Regions from separate parts of the Pseudomonas sp. MF7453 genome, predicted to be linked through region 1. Evidence: riboswitches for the same ligand, from Rfam matches in the RefSeq annotation. Region 1 holds a riboswitch; each other region holds the start of a gene.

The links. Region 1 has a riboswitch for cobalamin ahead of cobO (cob(I)yrinic acid a,c-diamide adenosyltransferase). Riboswitches for the same ligand answer to the same signal wherever they lie in the genome.
Region 2: linked by a shared signal. The riboswitch ahead of cobW (cobalamin biosynthesis protein CobW) and the one ahead of cobO (cob(I)yrinic acid a,c-diamide adenosyltransferase) in region 1 are both predicted to bind cobalamin.
Region 3: linked by a shared signal. The riboswitch ahead of JFT63_RS23175 (TonB-dependent receptor plug domain-containing protein) and the one ahead of cobO (cob(I)yrinic acid a,c-diamide adenosyltransferase) in region 1 are both predicted to bind cobalamin.

Annotation. Positions count from the first base shown of each region.
Region 1 is NZ_JAEKCN010000010.1:260,153-267,875, forward strand. It holds gene JFT63_RS17685 (C40 family peptidase) at 1-512, shown strand, start outside; gene JFT63_RS17690 (C40 family peptidase) at 657-1,196, shown strand; gene JFT63_RS17695 (PQQ-dependent sugar dehydrogenase) at 1,320-2,633, opposite strand; cobalamin riboswitch at 2,733-2,978, shown strand; gene cobO (cob(I)yrinic acid a,c-diamide adenosyltransferase) at 3,058-3,669, shown strand; gene JFT63_RS17705 (cobyrinate a,c-diamide synthase) at 3,666-5,048, shown strand; gene bluB (5,6-dimethylbenzimidazole synthase) at 5,045-5,695, shown strand; gene cbiB (adenosylcobinamide-phosphate synthase CbiB) at 5,692-6,600, shown strand; gene cobD (threonine-phosphate decarboxylase CobD) at 6,593-7,582, shown strand; gene JFT63_RS17725 (cobyric acid synthase) at 7,579-7,723, shown strand, end outside.
Region 2 is NZ_JAEKCN010000002.1:488,455-496,177, forward strand. It holds gene JFT63_RS04070 (CbtA family protein) at 1-398, opposite strand, end outside; gene JFT63_RS04065 (CbtB domain-containing protein) at 410-598, opposite strand; cobalamin riboswitch at 695-908, opposite strand; cobalamin riboswitch at 951-1,151, shown strand; gene cobW (cobalamin biosynthesis protein CobW) at 1,245-2,306, shown strand; gene cobN (cobaltochelatase subunit CobN) at 2,309-6,070, shown strand; gene JFT63_RS04050 (ATP-binding protein) at 6,070-7,068, shown strand; gene JFT63_RS04045 (vWA domain-containing protein) at 7,122-7,723, shown strand, end outside.
Region 3 is NZ_JAEKCN010000016.1:92,962-100,684, reverse strand. It holds gene JFT63_RS23195 (transporter substrate-binding domain-containing protein) at 1-2,218, shown strand, start outside; gene JFT63_RS23190 (chemotaxis protein CheY) at 2,354-2,779, shown strand; gene JFT63_RS23185 (ABC transporter substrate-binding protein) at 2,792-3,736, opposite strand; gene JFT63_RS23180 ((2Fe-2S) ferredoxin domain-containing protein) at 3,733-4,092, opposite strand; gene JFT63_RS23175 (TonB-dependent receptor plug domain-containing protein) at 4,092-6,014, opposite strand; cobalamin riboswitch at 6,106-6,311, opposite strand; gene JFT63_RS23170 (3-deoxy-7-phosphoheptulonate synthase) at 6,362-7,441, opposite strand.

The DNA of each region.
Region 1 (7,723 bases):
AGTTCGTTGCTGCACAGTCTGCTTCTGTTTATGAAGAAGAGATGGCAACCGAAAAAGAACTCGCCGACTTCTCAGGTAGCAAGCCTTACCAGTTGCCCCTTCTGGCCGACAGCATTCTTGAGCGCGGCAAGTCCCTGATCGGTACCCGTTACCGTTTTGGCGGCACTTCTGAAGCCGGTTTCGATTGCAGCGGTTTTATCGGTTATCTGTTTCGTGAAGAAGCGGGCATGAACCTGCCTCGCTCCACGCGCGAAATGATCAACGTGGACGCACCGTTGGTCGCACGCAACAACCTTAAGCCGGGCGATCTGCTTTTCTTTAGTACCAGTGGTCGCGGTCGTGTCAGCCACGCCGGTATCTACCTGGGCGATAACCAATTTATCCACTCCAGCAGCCGCCGTAGCGGTGGCGTTCGGGTCGATAACCTGGGTGACAGCTACTGGAGCAAAACCTTCATCGAAGCCAAGCGCGCACTCGCCATGGCCCCGACTACGGTTACCGCTAGTAAGTAAAGTTAAAGTGATACTTGAAGTTTGACGTGTAAGCGCTAGAATCCCTGGACATTGTTGTCATCCGTTCGCGCGAGCTTTGCTTGCGCGTTCTGGTTTTCAACGTTCGGCAGCGAAAGCCGCATCCAGACCAGGATTGTTCTGCACATGTCGACCTCGGCCCGCCTGATGCTCATTGTTTGCGCCGCGCTGCTCAGCGCCTGCGCCAGCCGTCCACCGCCGCCCGCGCCTGTAGCGGTCAAGCCCAAGCCGGTATTCAACTACGCCACCCAGAATTTTTCGCCTGCTGCCGAAGATGTGCTCTTCCGTGCGCTGGGCCTGGTCGGCACGCCTTATCGCTGGGGCGGCAACACACCGGACTCGGGGTTTGATTGCAGTGGCCTGATCGGCTTTGTGTTCCGCGACGCAGCCGGCATCTCATTGCCGCGCACCACCCGTGAATTGATCATGATGCGTGGCCAGGACGTCAGCGAACAAAACCTGCAAACCGGCGACCTGTTGTTCTTCGCCACCGGTGGCGGTTCGCGGGTCAGCCATGCGGGCATCTATGTGGGGGAGGGCCGCTTCGTACACGCGCCGCAAACCGGCGGTACGGTGAAGCTGGATACGCTCTCCAAAGCGTATTGGCAGAATGCCTACCTGAGTGCCAAGCGGGTACTGCCGGGGAACCTGGCGCGTAATCCCTGAATCAGTAAAACTCCAAAATGTGGGAGCGGGCTTGCCCGCGAATGCAGTGTGTCAGTCAACGCGTTAGTTGACTGGGCCACCGTAATCGCGGGCAAGCCCGCTCCCACATTGGTGTGTGGCGATTTACTTAACAGCCGATACCCGCCAAACCTTATTGCCCACATCATCGGCCACCAGCAAATCCCCCTGCTGATCTATCACCACGCCTACTGGCCGGCCCATGGCCTTCTCATCGCTATCCAGAAACCCGGTCAGCACATCCACCGGTTGCCCTTTCGGCTGGCCCCCTTCGAAGGGCACGAAAATTACCTTGTAGCCACTGTGCGGCTTGCGGTTCCAGGAACCATGCTGGCCGATAAATGCGCCATTACTGAAAGGGGCAGGGAGTTTGCTGCCCTCGGCGAAGGTCAGCCCCAGCGACGCAGTATGAGGGCCTACCGCATAGTCGGGAGCGATGGCCTTGGCGACCATGTCCAGGTTCTGCGGGGTGACACGCACATCCACATGCTGGCCGTAATAACTGAAAGGCCAGCCGTAGAAGCCGCCATCCTTGACCGAGGTGATGTAATCCGGCACCAGGTCGCTGCCGATTTCATCGCGCTCGTTAACTGCCGTCCACAGCTTGCCGCTCTGTGGCTCCCAGGCCATGCCGTTGGGGTTGCGCAGGCCGGAGGCGAAAATGCGGTGCTGGCCGGTCGCGCGATCAACTTCCCAGATAGCAGCGCGGCCTTGCTCGGCATCCAGGCCGTTTTCGCCAACGTTGCTGTTGGAGCCGACGCTCACATACAGCTTGCTGCCGTCCTTGCTGGCCACCACGTTTTTGGTCCAGTGATGGTTCAAGGGGCCGCCTGGCAAATCCACGACTGTGGTGCCTTGGGACGTGATTGCGGTTTCACCCGGCTGATAGGGAAAGCGCAGCAACTTGTCCGAGTCCGCCACGTACAGATCGTTGCCCACCAGTGTCATGCCAAACGGCGAATTCAGATTTTGCAGAAATACCGTACGCGTTTCGGCCACGCCGTCATGATCGGCATCGCGCAGCAGCGTGATGCGGTTCGGGCTGGGCACACCGGCACCGGCGCGGCCCATGACTTTTTCCATCACCCAGCCGCGCACGCCTTTGGAGTCGTCTGGCTTGGGCGGCGCATTGGTCTCGGCCACCAGCACGTCGCCGTTGGGCAGCACGTAGAGCCAGCGTGGGTGATCCAGGCCTTCGGCGAAGGCGGCCACTTGGGTGCCGGCGGCAGCCGTTGGCTTGGCGCCTTCAGGCCAACCGATCGCCGGGGCGATGTTGACGGTGGGAATCAGCGTCTTGTTCGGCTCCGGCAGTTTGGGCGAGGGCCCGGTGCCATCCGCGACTTGCAGGGTGGAGCTTTCGCCGCAGGCGGCGAGGCTGCCGGTGAGCATGATCAGTAAGGCCAATCGGGTTTTAGGCATGGTTTTCTCCTTGATACCTGTAAGGGTAGAGAAGCACGCTGTACGGATGGTTCAAGTACAAGGCCAGCTTTAATTGACGCTCCACCCCCAACCCACTAACCTTCGCGGCTTGTTCCAGGTGCTCTGTGGCGCGCGCGTCGACAGAGTGAAACAGGGAAGCCGGTGAGTGAGCGCACTTGTACACAGTGCTGCCGCGATTCCGGCGCTGCCCCCGCAACGGTAAATGAGTCAAGACGGTGCTGTTTGCCACTGTATCGCCCGCGATATGGGAAGGCGCGCCCTCGGCTGCTTCGATAAGACGCGCCACTCATGAGTCCGGAGACCGGCCTTGAACATTCAACAGCATCACGGTGGGCGATGCTTGGCTGTCTGTTTTTTCTTTTTCCTGCCCGCCGTTTTTGTCCAGCCCCAACGGAGAGCTGCCATGACCGATTCCCCCGACCGCGACGAACGCCACCTGGCGCGCATGTTGCGCAAAAAAGCCGTAATCGACGAGCGCATCGCCAATTCGCCGAATGAGTGCGGCTTGTTGCTGGTATTGACCGGCAACGGCAAAGGCAAGAGCAGCTCGGCCTTCGGCATGTTGGCCCGCGCCATGGGCCACGGCATGCAGTGCGGTGTGGTGCAGTTCATCAAGGGCCGCAACAGCACGGGCGAAGAGCTGTTCTTCCGGCGCTTCCCCGAGCAGGTGCGCTTCCACGTCATGGGCGAAGGCTTCACCTGGGAAACCCAGGATCGCCAACGTGATATCGCCGCCGCCGAAGCGGCCTGGGCGGTGTCCCGGGCGATGCTCAATGACGCGTCCATTCGCCTGGTGGTGCTGGACGAACTGAACATCGCCCTCAAGCACGGCTACCTCGACCTGGATCAGGTCCTCAGCGACCTGCAAGCCCGCCCGCCGATGCAGCATGTGGTGGTCACTGGCCGGGGCGCCAAGCCTGAATTGATCGAAATGGGCGACACCGTCACCGAAATGGGCATGCTCAAGCACGCGTTCCAGGCCGGTATCAAGGCACAGAAGGGCGTCGAACTTTGAATCAGCCCCGCCAATGCCCGGCCGTATTGATCGCCGCTCCGGCGTCCGGCCAGGGCAAAACCACGGTCACCGCCGCGCTGGCCCGTTTGCATCGCAATTTGGGGCGCAAGGTGCGCGTGTTCAAATGCGGGCCGGACTTTCTCGACCCCATGATCCACGAGCGCGCCAGCGGTGCGCCGGTGTATCAATTGGACATGTGGATGGTGGGCGAGCAGGAAAGTCGTCGTCTGCTGTGGGAAGCGGCGGGGGAGGCCGACCTGATCCTGATCGAAGGCGTGATGGGGCTGTTCGACGGCACCCCCTCCAGCGCCGACCTGGCGCGGCACTTCGGCGTACCGGTGCTGGGGGTGATCGACGGGACTGCCATGGCTCAGACCTTTGGTGCCCTGGCCCTGGGCCTGGCGCGCTATCAGCCCGACCTGCCGTTTGCCGGGGTGCTGGCCAACCGGGTCGGCACCCTGCGTCATGCGCAGTTGCTCGAAGGCAGCCTCACCGAAGGCTTGCGCTGGTACGGCGCGTTATCCCGCGAGACCGGCATCGAACTGCCGAGTCGCCACCTGGGCCTGGTGCAAGCCAGTGAACTCAATGACCTGGATGTGCGCCTGGATGCCGCCGCCCGGGCGCTGGGCAGCAGTTGCGAAGTGGCTCTGCCGCCGCCCGTGACCTTTGCCGCGCCCGAAGTGATCAAGGCCGAACCGTTACTGGCTGGTGTGCGTATCGCTGTCGCCCGTGACGAAGCCTTTGCCTTTACCTACGGCGCCAGCCTGGATTTGCTGCGGGCCATGGGCGCCGAGCTGACATTCTTCTCGCCTATCCATGATCGCCAGCTGCCGCAGGCGGACAGCCTTTATCTGCCTGGCGGGTATCCGGAGCTGCACCATCAGGCCCTGTCGGCAAACACCTCGATGCTGGAGGCCATCCGTGCTCATCATGCCGCCGGCAAGCCTCTGCTCGCCGAATGTGGCGGCATGCTCTACCTGCTCGATTCGCTGATGGATGTAGAGGGCGCCCGAGCCGAACTGGTTGGCTTGCTGCCAGGCGAAGCGGTGATGCAAAAGAAACTTGCGGCCCTGGCCCTGCAAAGTGTCGAACTGCCGGAAGGCACGTTGCGCGGGCACACCTATCACCACTCCTTGACCAGCACCGCATTGGCGCCGATTGCCCGTGGCCTGAGCCCTAACGGCGGGCGCGGGGCTGAAGCGGTTTACCGACAAGGGCGGCTGACCGCTTCCTACGTGCACTTTTATTTTCCGTCGAATCCTGGCGCGGTGGCCGCGTTGTTCGCGCCAGATCTTGAGACCGCTATCGCAGGCAAGCCAGCTCCCACAGGGGAATGCATTTCAAATGTGGGAGGGGGCTTGCCCCCGATGCGGCCATGACTGACAACGCCTTCCCCGAGGCCGACCGCCAGGCTGTCTACCGCGCCATCGCCGAACGTCGCGACATGCGCCACTTCACCGGCGGCAACGTCGCCCCCGAGCTGCTGCACCGTCTGCTCCAGGCCGCCCACCAGGCGCCAAGCGTCGGCCTGATGCAGCCGTGGCGTTTTCTGCGCATCAGCGACCGCTCGTTGCGCAGCCAGATTCAACAGTTGGTGGAAGAAGAGCGCGTGCGCACCGCCGAGGCGCTGGGCGAGCGCTCCGATGAATTCATGAAGCTCAAGGTCGAAGGCATCAACGACTGCGCCGAGGTGTTGGTGGCCGCACTGATGGATGATCGCGAGCGCCACATCTTCGGGCGCCGCACATTGCCCGAAATGGACATGGCGTCCTTATCCTGCGCGATCCAGAACCTGTGGCTGGCGGCGCGTGTTGAAGGCCTGGGCATGGGCTGGGTGTCGCTGTTCGAACCCCGGGCGCTGGCCCAATTGCTGGGTTTACCCCCTGGTGCGAAACCCCTGGCCGTACTGTGCCTGGGGCCTGTGGCCGAGTTCTACCCGGCACCGATGTTGCAGATCGAAGGCTGGACCGAGCCACGGCCGCTAAGTGACATGCTGTATGAAAACAAGTGGGGAGTGAGTCAATGAGTGTGGCCTTGCTGTGTGTCGCTGCGGTGGCGCTGGATGCGCTGCTGGGTGAACCCAGGCGCTGGCATCCGCTGGTGGCGTTCGGCAACTTCGCCGGGCGCATCGAGCAGCGTTTCAATAGCGGTGGGCGCGGCTGGCGCAGCCATGGCGTGACGGCATGGTTTATCGCCGTGGTGCCGTTGACCCTGCTCGCCACCGCCTTATCCTGGGCGCCTTATATCGGCTGGCTCCTGGAGATCCTGGCGTTGTACTGCGCCCTGGGTATGCGCAGCCTGGGCGAACATGTGACCCCGGTGGCCCAGGCCCTGCGCAGCGATGACCTGGATGAGGCACGCCAACGTGTGAGTTACCTGGTCAGCCGCCAGACCAGCGAACTGGACCGCACTGAAGTCGCCCGCGCCGCAACCGAGTCGGTGCTGGAGAACGGCAGCGATGCGGTATTCGCCGCATTGTTCTGGTTTGTGGTGGCGGGCGTGCCAGGCGTGGTGCTCTATCGCCTGAGCAACACTCTCGACGCCATGTGGGGCTATCGAAACGAGCGCTTCGAGCGTTTTGGCTGGGCGGCTGCAAAGATCGACGATGTGCTCAACTACATTCCTGCGCGTTTGGTGGCCTTGACCTACGCATTATTGGGCAAAACCCGCCTGGCCCTCAAATGCTGGCGCACCCAGGGCCCGACATGGGACAGTCCCAACGCCGGTCCGGTGATGGCCGCCGGTGCCGGTGCGTTGGGCGTCGAACTCGGCGGTGCAGCGATTTATCACGGCGAGCTGCATCAGCGCCCGCCGTTGGGCGAAGGCCCGCCGGCCGATGCCGATTCCATTGACCGTGGCTGGCAACTGGTGCAACGCGGCGTATGGTTGTGGCTGCTGATCTTGTGCGTGGGGGCGCAAATCTATGCTTGAGCACGGTGGTCGGCTGCGAAAAGCCGCGATTGAATACGGGATTGCCGAAGCGGATTGGCTGGATCTGTCCAGTGGCCTGGCGCCCTGGCCGTGGCCGATTCCCGAGATCCCGCTGCGCGCCTGGGCCCGCCTGCCGGAAACCGATGACGGCCTGGAGAGGGCCGCCTGTGAGTATTACGGCGCCGCCCAGTTGTTACCGGTGCCGGGCTCCCAGGCCGCGATCCAGTTGCTGCCGCGCCTGCGCCGTTCCGGCAAGGTCGGCGTGCTCTCGCCCTGTTATGCCGAGCACGCCGAAGCCTGGCGCCGCGCCGGTTATGTGGTGCGTGAAGTGCAGGAGCAGGAGGTCGACTTCTATCTCGACAGCCTCGACGTGCTGGTGGTGGTCAACCCCAACAACCCCACGGGCCTTAGTTTGCCCCCGCAACGCTTGCTGGACTGGCACGCGCGGCTGGTCCAGCGCGGTGGCTGGCTGGTGGTGGACGAAGCGTTCATGGACGTGACCCCTGATTCAAGCCTGGCGAGCCATACCGATCAGGTCGGTTTGATCGTACTGCGCTCGTTCGGCAAGTTTTTCGGCCTGGCCGGTGTGCGCCTGGGCTTTGTGCTGGCCGAACGCAAGTTGCTCAAGTTGCTGGCCGAGCAGCTCGGGCCCTGGGCAGTCAGCGGGCCCACGCGGGTATTGGGCCAAGTGTGCCTGCGCGATACGGATGGGCACGCCCGCCAGCGTGATCGGTGCATCGAAGCGGGCCGGCGCTTGTTCGAACTGCTTGAACGCAGAGGCTTTCAACCCCACGGCGGCTGTGCATTGTTCCAGTGGTTGATCACCCCTCATGCCGGGCGCCTGCACGAATTCATGGCTCAGCGCGGCATCCTGCTGCGCCTGTTTGTGCACGACAGTAGCGTGCGTTTCGGCCTGCCCGACGCCGAAGCCGACTGGCTGCGGCTGGACGAAGCCCTGGTCGCTTACAAGGAAGCCACATGAGTACGCTGATGGTGCAGGGCACCACGTCCGACGCCGGCAAAAGTACCCTGGTGACTGCGCTGTGCCGTTGGCTGGTGCGCCAGGGTGTCGGCGTGGTGCCGTTCAAGCCGCAGAATATGGCGCTCAACAGCGCGGTGACGG
Region 2 (7,723 bases), on a different contig from region 1:
GTGCCCGGCAATTCAGGCGGCAGGCCCAGGGTAGGTGCCAGCACAAAGGTCGCGTAACCCGCCAGGCCCCAGAGCAAGCCCTGGGCGGTGCGGGTGGGGGCGCGCAAGGTGTAAAGGCCGGCGAGCATCAACGCAAAGCCGACCGCCACCACCAGGTTGCCACCTGTGGTCGACAACACGCGCTGCCAGCCATCTTCCGGCTCCCAGGCTTCGGCGTCGTGGCTATGTGCAGCGGCACCTGCGCCGTGTTCGTGGGCAACTTCGGTCGCTACAGGAGCCTTTTCATACGTTTCGGCCTGCAAAATCAACGGCGAGACCCACAAGCTTTGCAGCAGGGTCAGCAGCAGGGCGGCCAGCAGGCCGGTGAAACCTGCGGTTTGCGCAATACGTTTGATCATGTCGGCAGGCCTCAGTGGCAAGGGAACGCGGCGCTGTGGCGGGTATCGTGGGCCGCGTTATGCACCGCCTCGATATGCGAAAAACCGGCGAAGTACACAAGGCACGCACCCAGGATTGCCGCGCCGATCGCAGCGCTCAGGCGTTGACTCAACGTGGTGGTGCTGCTTGCGGAGGGCGTAGTGCTGCTGATGATCGACATGGCGCGTCCCTTTCAGGTGTCAGGGTGAAACGAGCGCATGCAAACCCCACGCGCCAGGCACGCAGGGTTCGAACAGCGCCCGCCCACCGCGGGTTTGTTATCTGATTTTTTCGGGCCGGTCTCCGGGCTTGCGAGGGGCGGCTCTGGACAGAGTGCGCCTGAAAAGCATCGCCTTCCCATGCAAAAGCACAGTGGCCGTGACGCTTCGCTCGCTTACCGTTGCGGGGGCAGCACCGGATTTGTCATAGGGGTATGACGCACCGGTTTCCCGTTTCACCCTGTGAAGGGCACCCGAAACAAGATGTGTAGGAGAGCATGGGCCGGGGACGGTAGTCAAATGCCGCGAGCCCCTGTAGCCTTGCACCTTCGAGGTTCTTCGGCCCCACGCCGAAGCTAAGAAGGGAACGCGGTTCAAGCCGCGGCTGCCCCCGCAACTGTGAAGGGTTCAGTTGACTGCCATGCCACTGCCGAGACGGCGGGAAGGCGCAGTCAACGTTGGTCGCAAGACCTGCACGCCCCAAGCCAGGAGACCTGCCTCGTCACCGATTTTTCAATTCAACCGGGCGGGGTGATCCGGTGACGAAATCCGCTGCTGCGCGCCGCCGCAGGGCCTGTCGTCCCGTATGCCCGCCCCAAAGGGCATCCGATGAAAACACTGGCCAAACTTCCCGTCACCATCGTTACCGGCTTCCTCGGCTCGGGCAAGACTACGTTGCTGCGCCATATGCTCGACAACGCCCAGGGCCGTCGCATTGCCGTGATCGTCAATGAATTTGGCGAGCTGGGCATTGACGGCGAGATCCTCAAGCAGTGCTCTATCGGTTGCACCGAGGAAGAAGCCAACGGCCGCGTGTACGAACTGGCCAACGGCTGCCTGTGCTGCACGGTGCAGGAAGAGTTCTTCCCGGTGATGCGCGAACTGGTCGCCCGTCGCGGTGACCTGGACCATATCCTCATTGAAACCTCGGGCCTGGCCCTGCCCAAGCCGTTGGTGCAAGCCTTCCAGTGGCCGGAAATCCGCAGCGCCTGCACCGTTGACGCGGTGATCACCGTAGTCGACAGCCCGGCCGTGGCCGCCGGTACCTTTGCCGCCTTCCCGGATCAGGTCGACGCCCAGCGCAAACTTGACCCCAACCTGGACCACGAGTCGCCGTTGCACGAACTGTTCGCCGACCAACTGGCCAGCGCTGACCTGGTGATCCTCAACAAAGCCGACCTGATCAGCGCCGAAGACCTGGCCCGTGTGCGCCTGGAAGTGGCCGAAGAACTGCCGCCGGCGGTGAAGGTCATCGAAGCCAGCAGCGGCCGCCTGCCGCTGGACGTGTTGATCGGCCTCGGCGCCAGCTCCGAAGAGCATATCGACGCTCGCCACAGCCATCACGATCAGCACCATGAAGGCGAAGACGACCACGACCACGACGCGTTCGACTCCATCTCCATCGACTTGCCGCAAGCCGACGAAGCCCTGTTGCTCGACGCCCTGACCCAATTGGTGGTGCAGCACGGCATTTTGCGTGTGAAAGGCTTTGCAGCTATCCCAAACAAGCCGATGCGCCTGCTGATCCAGGGTGTGGGCACACGCTTTGACAAGCACTTCGACCGCGCCTGGGGCGCCGATGAAGCGCGCACCACGCGCCTGGTGCTGATCGGCCAAGAGCTGGACGCCGCCGGCCTTGAAGCGCAATTGCGCGCTGCCCTCAGCGTTTAACCATGCACCTGCTCAGGACCCAGCCCGGTGGTTTCGTCGCGGACGACAATATCGCCGACCTTGGCCAAACCCCCGCCGAGCTGGTGATCCTGTGCAGCGGCGATTCCAGCCTGGCGCTGCTGGCCGAAGTCGCCCAGCAATTGCCCGAGGATTACCCCAGCCTGCGCCTGGCCAACCCGATGCAGGTGCAGAACCATGCCTCGGTCGACCTGTATGTCGATGAGGTGTTGCGTCACGCCAAGGTCATCCTGATTTCCCTGCACGGTGGCATTGGCTATTGGCGCTACGGTATCGAGCGCCTGGTGGAGCTGGCCGAACGCGGCGTCACGCTGATCCTGGTGCCGGGGGATGATCGCCCAGACCCAGAGCTCAGTGGCTTGAGCACGGTTGGCGCCGAGCAGCGCGACCGCCTTTGGCATTTCCTGCGCCAGGGCGGGCTGGGTAATGCCCTGGATTTTTATCGCTGCCTGGCCAGTGATTATCTGGGGCGCGATTACCCTTGGAACGAGCCGCAGGCGTTGCCGCGTACCGCGATCTATCATCCGCAAACTGCCAATGCCGATCTTGATGATTGGCGGGCGCAGTGGAATGCGCAATGGCCGGTGGCAGCGGTGCTGTTTTACCGCTCCCATTTGCAGGCCGCCAACACCGGTTTCATCGACGTGTTCTGCCAGCGTTTGCAGGTCGCGGGCCTTAACCCCCTGCCTATCGCGGTGGCCAGCCTGAAGGAGCCCGGTTGCCTGGCAGTGGTTGAAGACTGGCTCGATGAAGTACAGGCGGCGGTGATCCTGAACACCACCGGCTTTGCCCAATCGAGTCCCGAAGCACCGCACCTGCGCCCATTCCGGCGCAATATCCCGGTGATCCAGGCTATTTGCGCCCAGGACAACCAGCCTGGCTGGCAGGCCAGCGAACAGGGGCTCGGCCCACGCGACCTGGCGATGCATATCGCCTTGCCCGAACTGGACGGGCGCATCATCAGCCGGCCGATCAGCTTCAAGGACCTGGCCTGGCGCAGCGAGCGCAGCCAGTCGGACGTGGTGTGCTATCGCGCAGCCCCCGAACGCATGGACTTTGTTGCACAGTTGGCGCGGCGCTGGGTTGAATTGGCCCGTGTGCCGAATGCGCAAAAACGTATCGCGTTGATCCTCGCCAACTACCCGACCCGCGATGGACGCATCGGTAATGGCGTGGGCCTGGACACCCCGGCGGCGGCGCTGAATATCTTGCGCGCCTTGCAAGCCGAAGGTTATCCGGTGGCGGATGTGCTTCCCGACAGCGGCACCGCGCTGATCCATGAACTGCTCGGCGGCGTCACCAACGACCTCGACAGCCTCGACCTGCGCCCATGCCATCAAAGCCTGGGTCTGGATGAGTACCTGGCGATGTTCGAGCGCCTGCCAGCGGCCAATCGCCAGGCCGTGCTGGAACGCTGGGGCGCGCCGCAAAACGATCCGATGTTTCGCGATGGCCGCCTGATGATCGCCGGCCTGCGCCTGGGGCTGACGTTCGTCGGCATCCAGCCGGCGCGGGGTTACCAGGTGGACGCCAGCGCGGTGTACCACGACCCGGACCTGGTGCCGCCCCACGGCTACCTGGCGTTTTACTTCTGGCTGCGCCACACCTATGCCGCCCACGGCGTGATTCACGTGGGCAAGCACGGCAACCTGGAGTGGTTGCCGGGCAAAGGCGTAGGCCTGTCGGAAAACTGCTGGCCGGATGCGTTGCTCGGGCCGCTGCCGAATATCTATCCGTTTATCGTTAACGACCCAGGCGAGGGCGCCCAGGCCAAGCGACGCACCCAGGCAGTCATCATCGACCATCTGATGCCGCCCCTGACTCGCGCCGAGACTTACGGCCCCTTGCGTGATCTGGAACTGTTGGCCGACGAGTACTACGAGGCGCAATTGCTCGACCCGCGCCGCGCCCTTGAGCTGCAAAAAGACATTCTCAAGCTGGTGCGTGAAACCCGTATCGACCAGGAGCTTGAACTGAGCGGTGATGCGGATGCGGCGGTGTGGTTGCCGCGCCTGGATACCTATCTGTGTGACTTGAAGGAGTCGCAGATTCGCGACGGTCTGCATATTTTTGGCGAGTCGCCCGAAGGCCGTTTGCGCATCGACACCTTGCTGGCCCTGTTGCGCATTCCCCGTGGCGATGGACGTGGCCCGCAATCGAGCCTGTTGCGGGTGTTGGCCAAGGCGTTCGAACTGGGTTTTGATCCGCTCGATTGCGCCTTGGCCGAGCCGTGGACGGGACGGCGCCCGTTGGTGCTGCAAAAAATTGACGGGCAGCTGTGGCGCACCGCCGGCGATACCCGTGAACGCCTGGAGCTCTATGCGGCGCGGTTGATCGAGCAGGCACTGGAAGGCCCCATCGAGCAGTTGGAAGAGCCCGGCTGGGAAGACGTCAAGTCGGTCATCGAAAGCCTGCGCATCGTGGTGGCGCCACGCCTGGACGCCTGTGGCCCGGCAGAAATGCGTGGCCTGCTGGATGCCTTGAGTGGGCGCTTCGTCCCGGCAGGGCCCAGCGGTGCGCCCAGTCGCGGGCGCCTGGATGTGCTGCCGACCGGGCGTAACTTCTTCACCGTGGACGTGCGTAACCTGCCAACCACCACGGCCTGGCGCATCGGTTTCCAGTCGGCGAATTTGATTCTGGAGCGCCACCTGCAGGATCACGGCGACCATTTGCGCCAACTCGGCCTCTCGGTATGGGGCACGGCCACCATGCGCACCGGCGGTGACGATATCGCCCAGGCCATGGCGTTGATGGGCGTGCGCCCGGTGTGGGCCACCGGCAGCCAGCGGGTGGATGATTTTGAAATCCTGCCGATCAGCTTGCTGGACCGCCCGCGTGTCGACGTGACGCTGCGCGTGTCCGGCTTTTTCCGGGATGCCTTCGCCAACCTGATCCGCCTGTTCGATGCGGCGGTGCAGGCGGTGGCGGCGCTGGACGAACCGGACGATATGAACCCACTGGCCGCCAAGGTGCGCAGTGAGCGCCAAGCGTTGCTTGAGTCGGGCCTGGACGCAGAGGCCGCGGCCAAACAGGCTGGCTGGCGTATCTTCGGCGCCAAGCCGGGCGCTTATGGCGCCGGTGTGCAGGGCGCGGTTGACGGGCGTTTGTGGCAGAGCCGCGAGGATTTGGCCGAGGTTTACCTGAACTGGGGCGGGTATGCCTACGGGGGCGCTGACGAAGGCACCGCCGCCCGCGAGCAGTTTGCCCAGCGCCTGAGCCAGGTGCAGGCGGTGTTGCAGAATCAGGACAACCGCGAGCATGACTTGCTCGATTCCAACGACTACTACCAATTCCAGGGCGGTATGCTCGCCGCCGTGGAAACCCTGAGCGGCGACAAGGCCGCCAGTTACCATGGCGACCACAGCCAGCCGGACCTGCCCAAAATCCGTACCTTGAAGGAAGAGCTGAACCGGGTGATCCGCGCCCGCGCCGCTAACCCCAAGTGGATCGAAGGTGTGAAACGCCACGGCTACAAAGGCGCGTTTGAAATGGCTGCGACCGTGGACAACCTGTTCGCTTTCGACGCCACCACCACGCTGATCGACGATTATCAATATGCACTGCTCGCAGACGCCTACCTGCTGGACCCCGACACCCGGGCCTTTGTGCAGCAGCACAATCCCGATGCCCTGCGCGACATGACCGAACGTATGCTTGAAGCCCAGCAGCGGGGCATGTGGCAGGCGCCGGGGGCGTATCGCGAAGCACTGGAAAACCTCTTGCTGGATATAGAAGAAGACAGCTGATGACTGATATTCCCCATTTTCCGTTGTCTGCCGTGGTCGGTGCTGACGACCTGAAACTGGCACTGTGCCTGACCGCCATCGACCCCCGTATCGGCGGCGTGCTGATCGAAGGCCCGCGGGGCATGGCCAAGTCGACCCTGGCCCGTGGGTTGGCGGACCTGCTCGCCAGCGGGCAGTTCGTGACCCTGCCGCTGGGCGCGACCGAGGAACGCCTGGTCGGCACCCTGGACCTGGATGCCGCGCTGGGCGAAGGCCGTGCGCAATTTTCCCCCGGCGTGTTGGCCAAGGCTGACGGCGGCGTGCTGTATGTGGATGAAGTCAACTTGCTGGCCGACCATTTGGTGGACCTGCTGCTGGACGTGGCCGCCAGCGGCACCAACCTGATCGAGCGCGACGGCATTTCCCATCGGCATTCGGCGCGCTTTGTGCTGATCGGCACCATGAACCCGGAGGAGGGCGAGTTGCGCCCGCAGTTGCTCGACCGCTTTGGTTTCAATGTGGCGCTGAGCGGGCAGACTCTGCCCGCCGAGCGCGGGCAGATCATCCGGCGTCGCCTGGATTTCGACAGTGACCCGGCGGCTTTCTGCGCGCAGTGGGCCGCGCCGCAAGCCGAGTTGCGCGAACGCTGCACGCAGGCGCGGGCGCGACTCGACAGCATCGACCTGGACGATCACGCGTTGGCGCAGATTACCGAACGCTGCTTTGAGGCAGGCGTGGACGGTATGCGCGCCGACCTGGTCTGGCTGCGAGGCGCCCGCGCCCATGCGGCCTGGCGTGGTGCGTCGGCCATTGCCGAGGAAGATATTGAAGCGGTGGCCGAGTTTGCCTTGCGCCATCGGCGTCAGCAGCAAACGCCCCCGGCCGCACCGCCGAATCAAGGGCAGTCGTCGAAACCGTCTGAAAGCTCACCCGGCCAAGGCCAATGGGGTGATATGCCCGCACCGGCCTTGCCCACGGGCGCCCGTCGCGATGTGCCGACCTGGCCAAAAAAGCCCTAGGCATCCGCCCCCGACCTGACGCGGGGACGGATGCCCGGCCCCAGGTGGGGCGACTGGATAACGGCAGGCAGGGCAGTGCACGCAGCGCACAGAAAGGCAGGATCAATTGGCCGGGTACGTTGCTCGTTGGACGGCCGCAATGCCGTGATGACCTGCTGTTCCACCTGCGTAGCCGTTCGGCGCCTGAACTGTGGTTGGTAATCGTCGATGCCTCGGCGTCCACCCGGCGCCATCGGGCGTTGACCGATGCCAAGGGTTTGTTGGCCCAGTTGTTTGACGATGCTTATCGCCAACGGGCGCGCATGGCGTTGTTGACGGCCAGCGGGGCATCGCCGAAGTGGCAGGTGCAAGGTTTGAAGGCGGCGAAAGGCTTGTCCGATTGGTTGGAGCATTTGGGAGCGGGCGGCGGGACGCCGTTGCTGGCTGCGCTGACCGAGGCGGGGCATTGGTTGGCGGCGCGACGCAAGCGCTATCCCGCCGAGCAACAGAAGTTACTGGTGGTGACCGATGGGCGGCTAAAGGCGATGGGCGCGCTGCCGCGATTGGAGTGCCCAGGCATGTTGATTGACATCGAGCGTGGGCCGATCAGGTTGGGGCGGGCTGAGGAATTGGCGGTGGGGTTGCAGTTGGAGTATCAGCACATCGATAAGCTGTA
Region 3 (7,723 bases), on a different contig from region 1:
CAGCCGGCATTACCGTGACCGCTTGCGTATCACCAGTACGGTCGGCACTGAACCGGCACGCGTGACCTTCGGGGTCAACCGCAGTCAGTTGGAGCTGTATTCGATCCTGGACAAGGCGCTGCTGAGCATCACACCGCAGGAAATGGATGAGTTGATTGGCCAATGGCGCAGCGAAGTCATCATCGAGGACAGCTACTGGCTGCGTTATCGCAACGTGATCATTCAGGGCTTCGGGTTGGCCGCACTGTTGTTGGTGGTCACGCTGGGATGGGTCATCTACTTGCGTAGCCTGATTCGTAAGCGTGTGCAGGCCGAGCGGGCGCTCAGCGATCAGATGCGGTTCATGAGCGTATTGATCGACGGCACCCCGCACCCGATTTATGTGCGCGACCGCCAGGGTCGGTTGATGGCCTGCAACAACGCGTACCTCGATGTGTTTGGCTACAAGCTTGAAGACGTGATCGGCAAGACGGTGATGGAAACCGACGTCAACAACCCTCCGCAGGCCCAGTCGTTTCATGAGGATTATTTGCGCTTGATGGCCGCAGGAGAGCCGCAGATTCATGACCGGATACTCAAGGTGCCCAATGGTGATGTGCTGACCATTTACCAATGGATGCTGCCGTACCGCGACGGCGATGAAAAGGTGGTGGGCATGATTGCCGGTTGGGTGGACGTCAGCGAGCGTCATCGCTTACTGGGCCAATTGCAGGAAGCCAAGGACGATGCCGACGCCGCCAACCGCGCCAAGACCACCTTCCTGGCGACCATGAGTCACGAAATCCGCACGCCGATGAACGCCGTGATCGGCATGATCGAACTGGCCTTGAAAAATGCCGAACAGGGGCGGGCCGACCGCGATGCCTTGGAAGTGGCATCGGTGGCTTCGCGCGGCATGTTGGAACTGATCGGCGACATTCTTGATATCGCGCGGATCGAGTCCGGGCACCTGTCACTGAGCCTGGAGCCGGCCAACCTGCGCGAGCTGCTGGCGTCGGTGGCGCGCGTGTTCGAGGGATTGGCGCGAGCCAAGGGCGTGGCGCTGCAAATTGAGTTTGAGCCCTTGATTGACCGGACGGTGCTGGTCGACCCGCTGCGCTTCAAACAGGTGGTGTCGAACCTGTTGAGCAATGCCATCAAGTTTACCGCCAACGGCCAGGTCAGCCTCGGCGCGCAGGCGGTGATCGAGGGCGACCGGTTGAATGTGCAGCTATGGGTGCAAGACACCGGCATCGGGATCAGCGTCAAAGATCAGCAGCGGTTATTCAGCCTGTTTATCCAGGGCAGCAATAACCAGCAGTCGGCCCGCAGCGGTTCTGGCCTGGGGTTGGTGATCAGCCGCAGTTTGTGCGAAATGATGGGCGGTCAGTTGCACCTGAGCAGCGTGCTGGGGCAGGGCACCCGGGTGGAGGTGACATTGCCCCTGGCCCTGACGGACAGCCTGCCGGCCCATGCAGCACCCACGGCTGATGCGGCGCCACAGGGCCGCGCGCTGCGCATCCTGGTGGTGGATGACTACCCGGCCAACCGCTTGCTGCTGGCGCGTCAGTTGAGCTTCCTGGGCCACCAGATCACCACGGCCGAAGATGGCGTCCAGGGGTTTGAGCAGTGGCGGGCGGGACAATTCGACGGTGTGATCACCGATTGCAACATGCCGTTCAAGAATGGCTACCAGTTGGCGCGGGAGATTCGCGCGCAAGAGCGTGAGCGGGGTGAGGCACCTTGCCTGTTATTGGGGTTCACCGCCAACGCTCAGCCGGAGGAAACCGAGCGCTGTCGGCAAGCCGGTATGGACGGCTGCCTGTTCAAACCCACCGGGCTGGACGACCTGCGTTCGGCATTGGCTTCGCGCTCGGCCGAGTTGGGCCCGCCACAAATAGCGGCGTTCGACTTGAGCACCCTGGTCGCATTGACGGGGGATGATCGCCCCGCGCTTATTGAGTTGCTGGTGCCGTTGCTCGACAGCCTGGAAACGGACCGTGCCTTGCTCTCACAGCTGTCAAGCCAAGCCGACTTTGCCAGGCTGCACGACCTGGCCCATCGTGCCAAGGGCGGCGCACGCATGGTCAAGGCGCAGGAGTTGATCGCGTGTTGTGAAGCATTGGAGGCGGTGTGTGAACAGCGGGACCTTCTAGCATTGGGCCCCGCGGTTGATGGCGTCAGTGAGGCGATCGCTACTTTGCAGCATGGCTTGGAGGCTTATTGCAATCAGCCTTGACGGCGGTTGATCGCCATTCAGGTGATTTGGGAAAACTCTTACGTTAACGGGGAAAACGCCTGATTTTGTCGTCGGCATATGTCTGGACAATGGGCGATGCTCACTGCCGAGCACTGCCTGCCCCAGGGGTTTGCCATGCCAAACAAAGCACTGACTATCCTGATTGCCGATGAACAGCATCTGCAACGCCTGTACATCGAGAAAATGCTCAACCAGTTGGGGTATTACCGGATTGTGCCGGTGCAAACGCTTGAAGAAGTCCAGATTCTGACCTCCATTCCAGCCGAGCCCTTCGATGTGCTCATCATCAATGCCGGGTTGCTGGCCCACGCCTGTGGGGCCCAGCACTCGGTGCACCATGTGTTGGTGTACGAGCACATCGACCTGGGCGAGCCTGGCGGCGCAACGTCAGCAGTGCGGGTGCGTCTGCCGGGCGTGCCGGACAATGTCAGCCTCGAACACTTTATGGATATCGTCGACCCATCCGAGGCAGCACACGGCTTGCGGGTGCTGCCGTGGTTACGGGAGCTGTCCCGGGTGCCGCGGGTAGCAGGGGCCTAGGCGTCATCCCGGTCAATCAAGAACAAGCCCTGCAGGGGGGCAAGGATTGCCATGGAGCTTGCGGGCCAGTTCGCGCGCTACCTGGCCGCTGCCGACGCCGGGCACCAAATGAGTAAACGCGACATCAATCATTCGGTTCTCACGCACCGCGCGTAATGTCGACAAGACCGGATCGGTGGTCAACAACTGGCGTTTACGGCTGGCGGGCGACCACAGGGCATCGGCCAATAATAGGATGTCGGGGTCCTTTATCAGCAAGGTTTCGCGGCTCACGGTGACCCGTGAAAGAGGGATGTCTGCCAGCACGTTACGGGCCCCGGATGCGGCCAGTAGCGCAGTGACAAACCCCCGCTGGCCTTCACTGTCGAGGCCGTTGACCTCGCTGTCCAGGTAAAACACCGACACGGTTCTGGTCGCGTCTGCCATTTTCCGGGCCTGCAGCAGGTCGGCGTCCAGTGCGTCGATCAATGTCTGGGCACGCCGGCTTTTGTGCAACAGGTCGCCGAGGGTGCGCAGGTCCTGACGAATATGTCGGAAGTAATCAAGGGTGTGCCCGGCGCAAGCGGACTCCAGCAGGTAAGACGCAACGCCGTTATCTGCCAGGCCGGTGCGTGAGGTCACGCCGTCACCAAACGCGCTGGCGAACCCACCTACCACCAAGTCTGGCTTTTGTGCATACAGCATTTCGCCGGACGGGTATTTGCCTGCAATCACCGGCACCTCGAAATACTTGCCCCGTCGATGGGCCTTGCCGTCATCGTCGAGGTAGGCCACGCCGACCAGTGACGGCCCTGCATCCAGGGCCAGCAACAGGTCGGCTGCGTGCTGATTGAGCGCGACGATGCGTGAGGGAGGCGAGTGCGGCAGTGTCCAGGTCTGGGCGCAATTGCGGTAACTGTCCGCCAGTACCGGCGCCGCACAGAGCAGGGCGCCCACACATAACCAGGGCGATTTCATGAGTGCCCCGTGATCAACAGATCATCGACGACCTCACCACTTATCAGGTGCCTATCCACCAGGCGTATTACATCGGCCTTGCTATGCACGCCATACCAGCAGCGCTGGGGGTAGACCGTGAGCACCGGGCCGAGGTTGCAGGGGAACTGGCAATGAGTGCGAGTCAAGAGCACGCCGCCGGTCACTTCGATGCGATGAAGTTCCAGCAATCGGCGGCGCAGGCTTTTCCACAGTTGCAAGGCGCCGCGTTGGGTGCAGCGTGGCCCGGTGCACAGCAACACATGGTAGGCGTGGTCGGGGATATGCGACCAGTCTGGATGGGTATCCACCCCTTCGATTTGCGTGATGTCTTTCATCAGAAACGATACGTATAACGCACCTCTGAGGTGAACGGACGGCCCAGGTTGTCGACGTTATTGGAGCGGCTGGTGACGTAGTCGCGGTCGAACAGGTTTTCCACCAACAGGCTCACGCGGTGCTGGTGCGTTGAGTCCAGATAGCGATAGGCATCGGCGTCTACCACTGAATAATGACCGTACTCGACCTGCCTGGAGCTAGCGATATCGCGGATATAACGGATGGCTGCACCTGCACCCCACAAGCGGCTTTGCGATTCAAAACCGATGCGTGAGCGGGCGAAAAAGCTCGGGATGTCGTTGATGGTCACTCCGGCACGCGACTGGGTAAGGTTGCGAGTCATATCCGCCTGCACGCTCCATTGTTGATTGAGCGCCAGCCTGGCGTCGGCCTCGAAGCCGCGCATCTTGACTTGGCCCTGGCCGTTGACCCACAGCCTATCGTTCAGTGTGATCAGGTCAGTGATCTCACGTTTGAATAACGTCACGCTTGCGTTGAAATCGCGTCCAGCGAGTGATCCCCTGTAGTCGACACCCAACTCGGCGTTGCGGCTTTTCTCAGGCTTGAGGTGGCGGTTACCTTTTTCGTCGGTTTCATTGACGAACAGTTGTTCGGCGTTGGGCAGCTTGTAGGCCGTGCCATATTGACCGCGCAGCGCCCAATTCTCGTTGAGGTCATAGAGCGAGGTGAGCATACCGACGGTGGCGCTGTCGCCCCCGCTCATGGCTTCGTGGCGCACACCAAGGCTGGGGTGCCAATCGGGCAGGGCGTCGATCTGCGGGCGCAGTTGGGTGTACAGCGCGTGGGCCTGGGCCTTGTTGTTGTCGATTACCAGCACATCGTCCTGGCCCTTGAACCATTGGTTATCACTGCCGACGATCCACACATGCCCGCCCGGCAATTGGGCCTTGCCCTCGGCCTGCACGCCCCAATCGGTGAAACCCCAATAGTCGTTATGATTGATCACCTGGGTGCCACCTGCGTCAAGGTTGTTGATGCGGGTATAGCGGGTGTCCCAATCGTTGATATGGCCCTTGACGAAATAGCTCAGGCGTTCGTTGATATTTTGCTCGAAGGTCGCTGTGGCGATCTGCTGAACACGGTCGTTGGTGGTCTTGTGGGATGCCACCGGGCGAGCGAAATCCAGGTTGGCATCGGCGTATTGGTAGAACAGTTCCAGGCGTGAATGGTCGCCAAAGGATTGAATCGCCTTGGTGCCGAAGGTGGTGACCTCGTAGGCGCGCTTCTTGTTGCTGACGTTTTTCATATCGCGGTTGCGAAACGGCTGGTAGCCCTCGGACGCATTACGGCTGACGTACGCCAATAGGCCCATGTCGCCCCAACCGTTGTTGAAGAGTTTTTCGACCCGGGCGTCGCCGGTGGTGCCACCGAAGGTATCGACCCCCAGGTTCACTTCGCCGGAAGCACTGGGCGTCTGCGGGCTGCGGGTGACGATATTGATCACGCCGGACACGGCCTGGGTGCCGAACAGTAAACTCTGGCCACCCTTGAGCACTTCGATGCGCTCGATGGCATTGGCTGGCAGGGTGTCGATGTAAAGACCGCCGTACAAGCGGTTATTCAGGCGCACACCGTCAAGCAGGATCAACGTGTCATCGTTGCGTCCACCAAGCAGGGAATAGGTGCCGTAGTCGAACGGGCCGTTTTTCGGCGCGACGTACAGCCCGGGAATGAACATTTGCATGACCCGGGACACGTCGGCGGCAGGGCCGGCTCGCTCGATCTGGGCGCGGCTGACCACGTCGATTTTGCTGCCGTACCGGGCCATGGCCGCGACGGTGGTGGACTCCACCGAAGGCGCCGAGACGAGTTGCGCATTGAGTATCAGGGCATTGTCGTCAGCCAGCAGCAATGGGCTGAACAGGCAACCGACCAAGGGAGTGAATGAACGTCGAATCATAGTCTTCTCGAAAGTATCTTCGCAGAAGCACGCAAGAGAAGGCATCGAGCACACGCCAATACCGGCCCATGCCCGCCCACCGCAGGAGTTTGCCAAACAGAAATTTCAGGCCGGTCTCCGGGCTCATGCGTATGGACCCCTTCACCTTCCCATAGCGCAATGGCCACAGTGGTGTGTCGAAGGGATCACGCATATACCGTTGCGGGGGCAGCACCGGACTTGCTCGGCAAGAGCGTACCGGTTTCCCGTTTCACCCCGAGCACGGCGGCAGGGGGCACCTGAAACAGGCGGGCATCTGAACACTCGCACGAGCGCTCGTCAACTTTCCCGCCCAGCCCAGCCAGCGATCAGTCGGTTTTACTGTGTTCGCGCAACCGTTCGGCCGCGCTGCGCAACAACTGCTCGGTCCCGCTCCATCCCAGGCAACCATCGGTCACCGACACGCCGTATTTCATCGACGTGCTCAGCGGCTGGCAGCCTTCGAACAAGTGGCTCTCAAGCATCATGCCGATCAGCGAGGTATCGCCCTGTAAGCGCTGCTCCAATACGTCATTGAACACCGCCGGTTGGCGCAGCGGGTCCTTGCCGCTGTTGGCGTGGCTGCAATCGACCATGATCCGCGCTGCCACCTTGGCTTTGACCAGGTCATGTTTCACCTGGGCCACGCTCTGCGCATCGTAGTTTGGCCCACGGTGACCGCCGCGCAGCACCAAGTGCGTGTCGGGGTTGCCCGGTGTTTGAATGATGGCGGGATGGCCCTGGCTATCGACCCCGAAATGGCGGTGGGGGTGGGACGCCGAGCGCATCGCATCACAGGCAATCGCGACGCCGCCGTCGGTGCCGTTCTTGAAGCCCACGGGCAGGCCCAGGCCGCTGGCCATCTCGCGGTGGATCTGCGATTCAGTGGTGCGCGCGCCAATGGCAACCCAACTGAGCAGGTCATCGAAGTAGCCTGCTGCCATGGGTTGCAGCAGTTCGGTGGCGACCGGCAGGCCCAGGCGCAGCATTTCACGCATCAGTTCACGGGACAGGGCCAGGCCGGTGGCCATGTCATCGCTGCCGTCCAGGTGCGGGTCGTAGGCCAGGCCTTTCCAACCGATGGTAGTGCGCGGTTTTTCGACGTAGGCGCGGATCACCAGCAGCATCTGGTCGCTGACTTCGAGCGCAAGTTTCTTCAGGTTGCGTGCGTATTCCATGGCCGATTCCGGATCGTGGATCGAGCACGGGCCGACAATCACCAGTAAGCGCGAATCCTGGCCAGTGAGAATGGCACGCACGGCCTGGCGATGGGCGTGGATCTGTTCATTGAGGAACGGGCTGAGGGGCAGTTGGTGCTTCAGCTCAAGGGAGCTGGGCAAGCGCTGGGTCAGGGTTTCATTGGCGCTGTTGAGGGTGCAGACGGGCAAAGCGGCGACGGAGGAGTTCATATTCAAGGCTTCCTGGGCAAGCGGCGGGTTGTTCCCGCGCGCTTGGCCTACTGGGGTGTTCGACAATTGGCCGTACTGGCAAGGTGTGTTGGTTTGCCACCAATAGGTGACCGATCGGAGGCGGCAGGCTGTCCCGAACGGAGCTGGCTAAATCGCCATGCAGTGCAAGTGTCGAAGCGGTAATAGTTGGCGTAGTTCATGGTGTGATTCCTTTAAGTGTTCTTGAGCAAACAAAATAGTTAGCGGCTGAAAAAACAAAACCCCCGGTCGGGGAGCCGACCG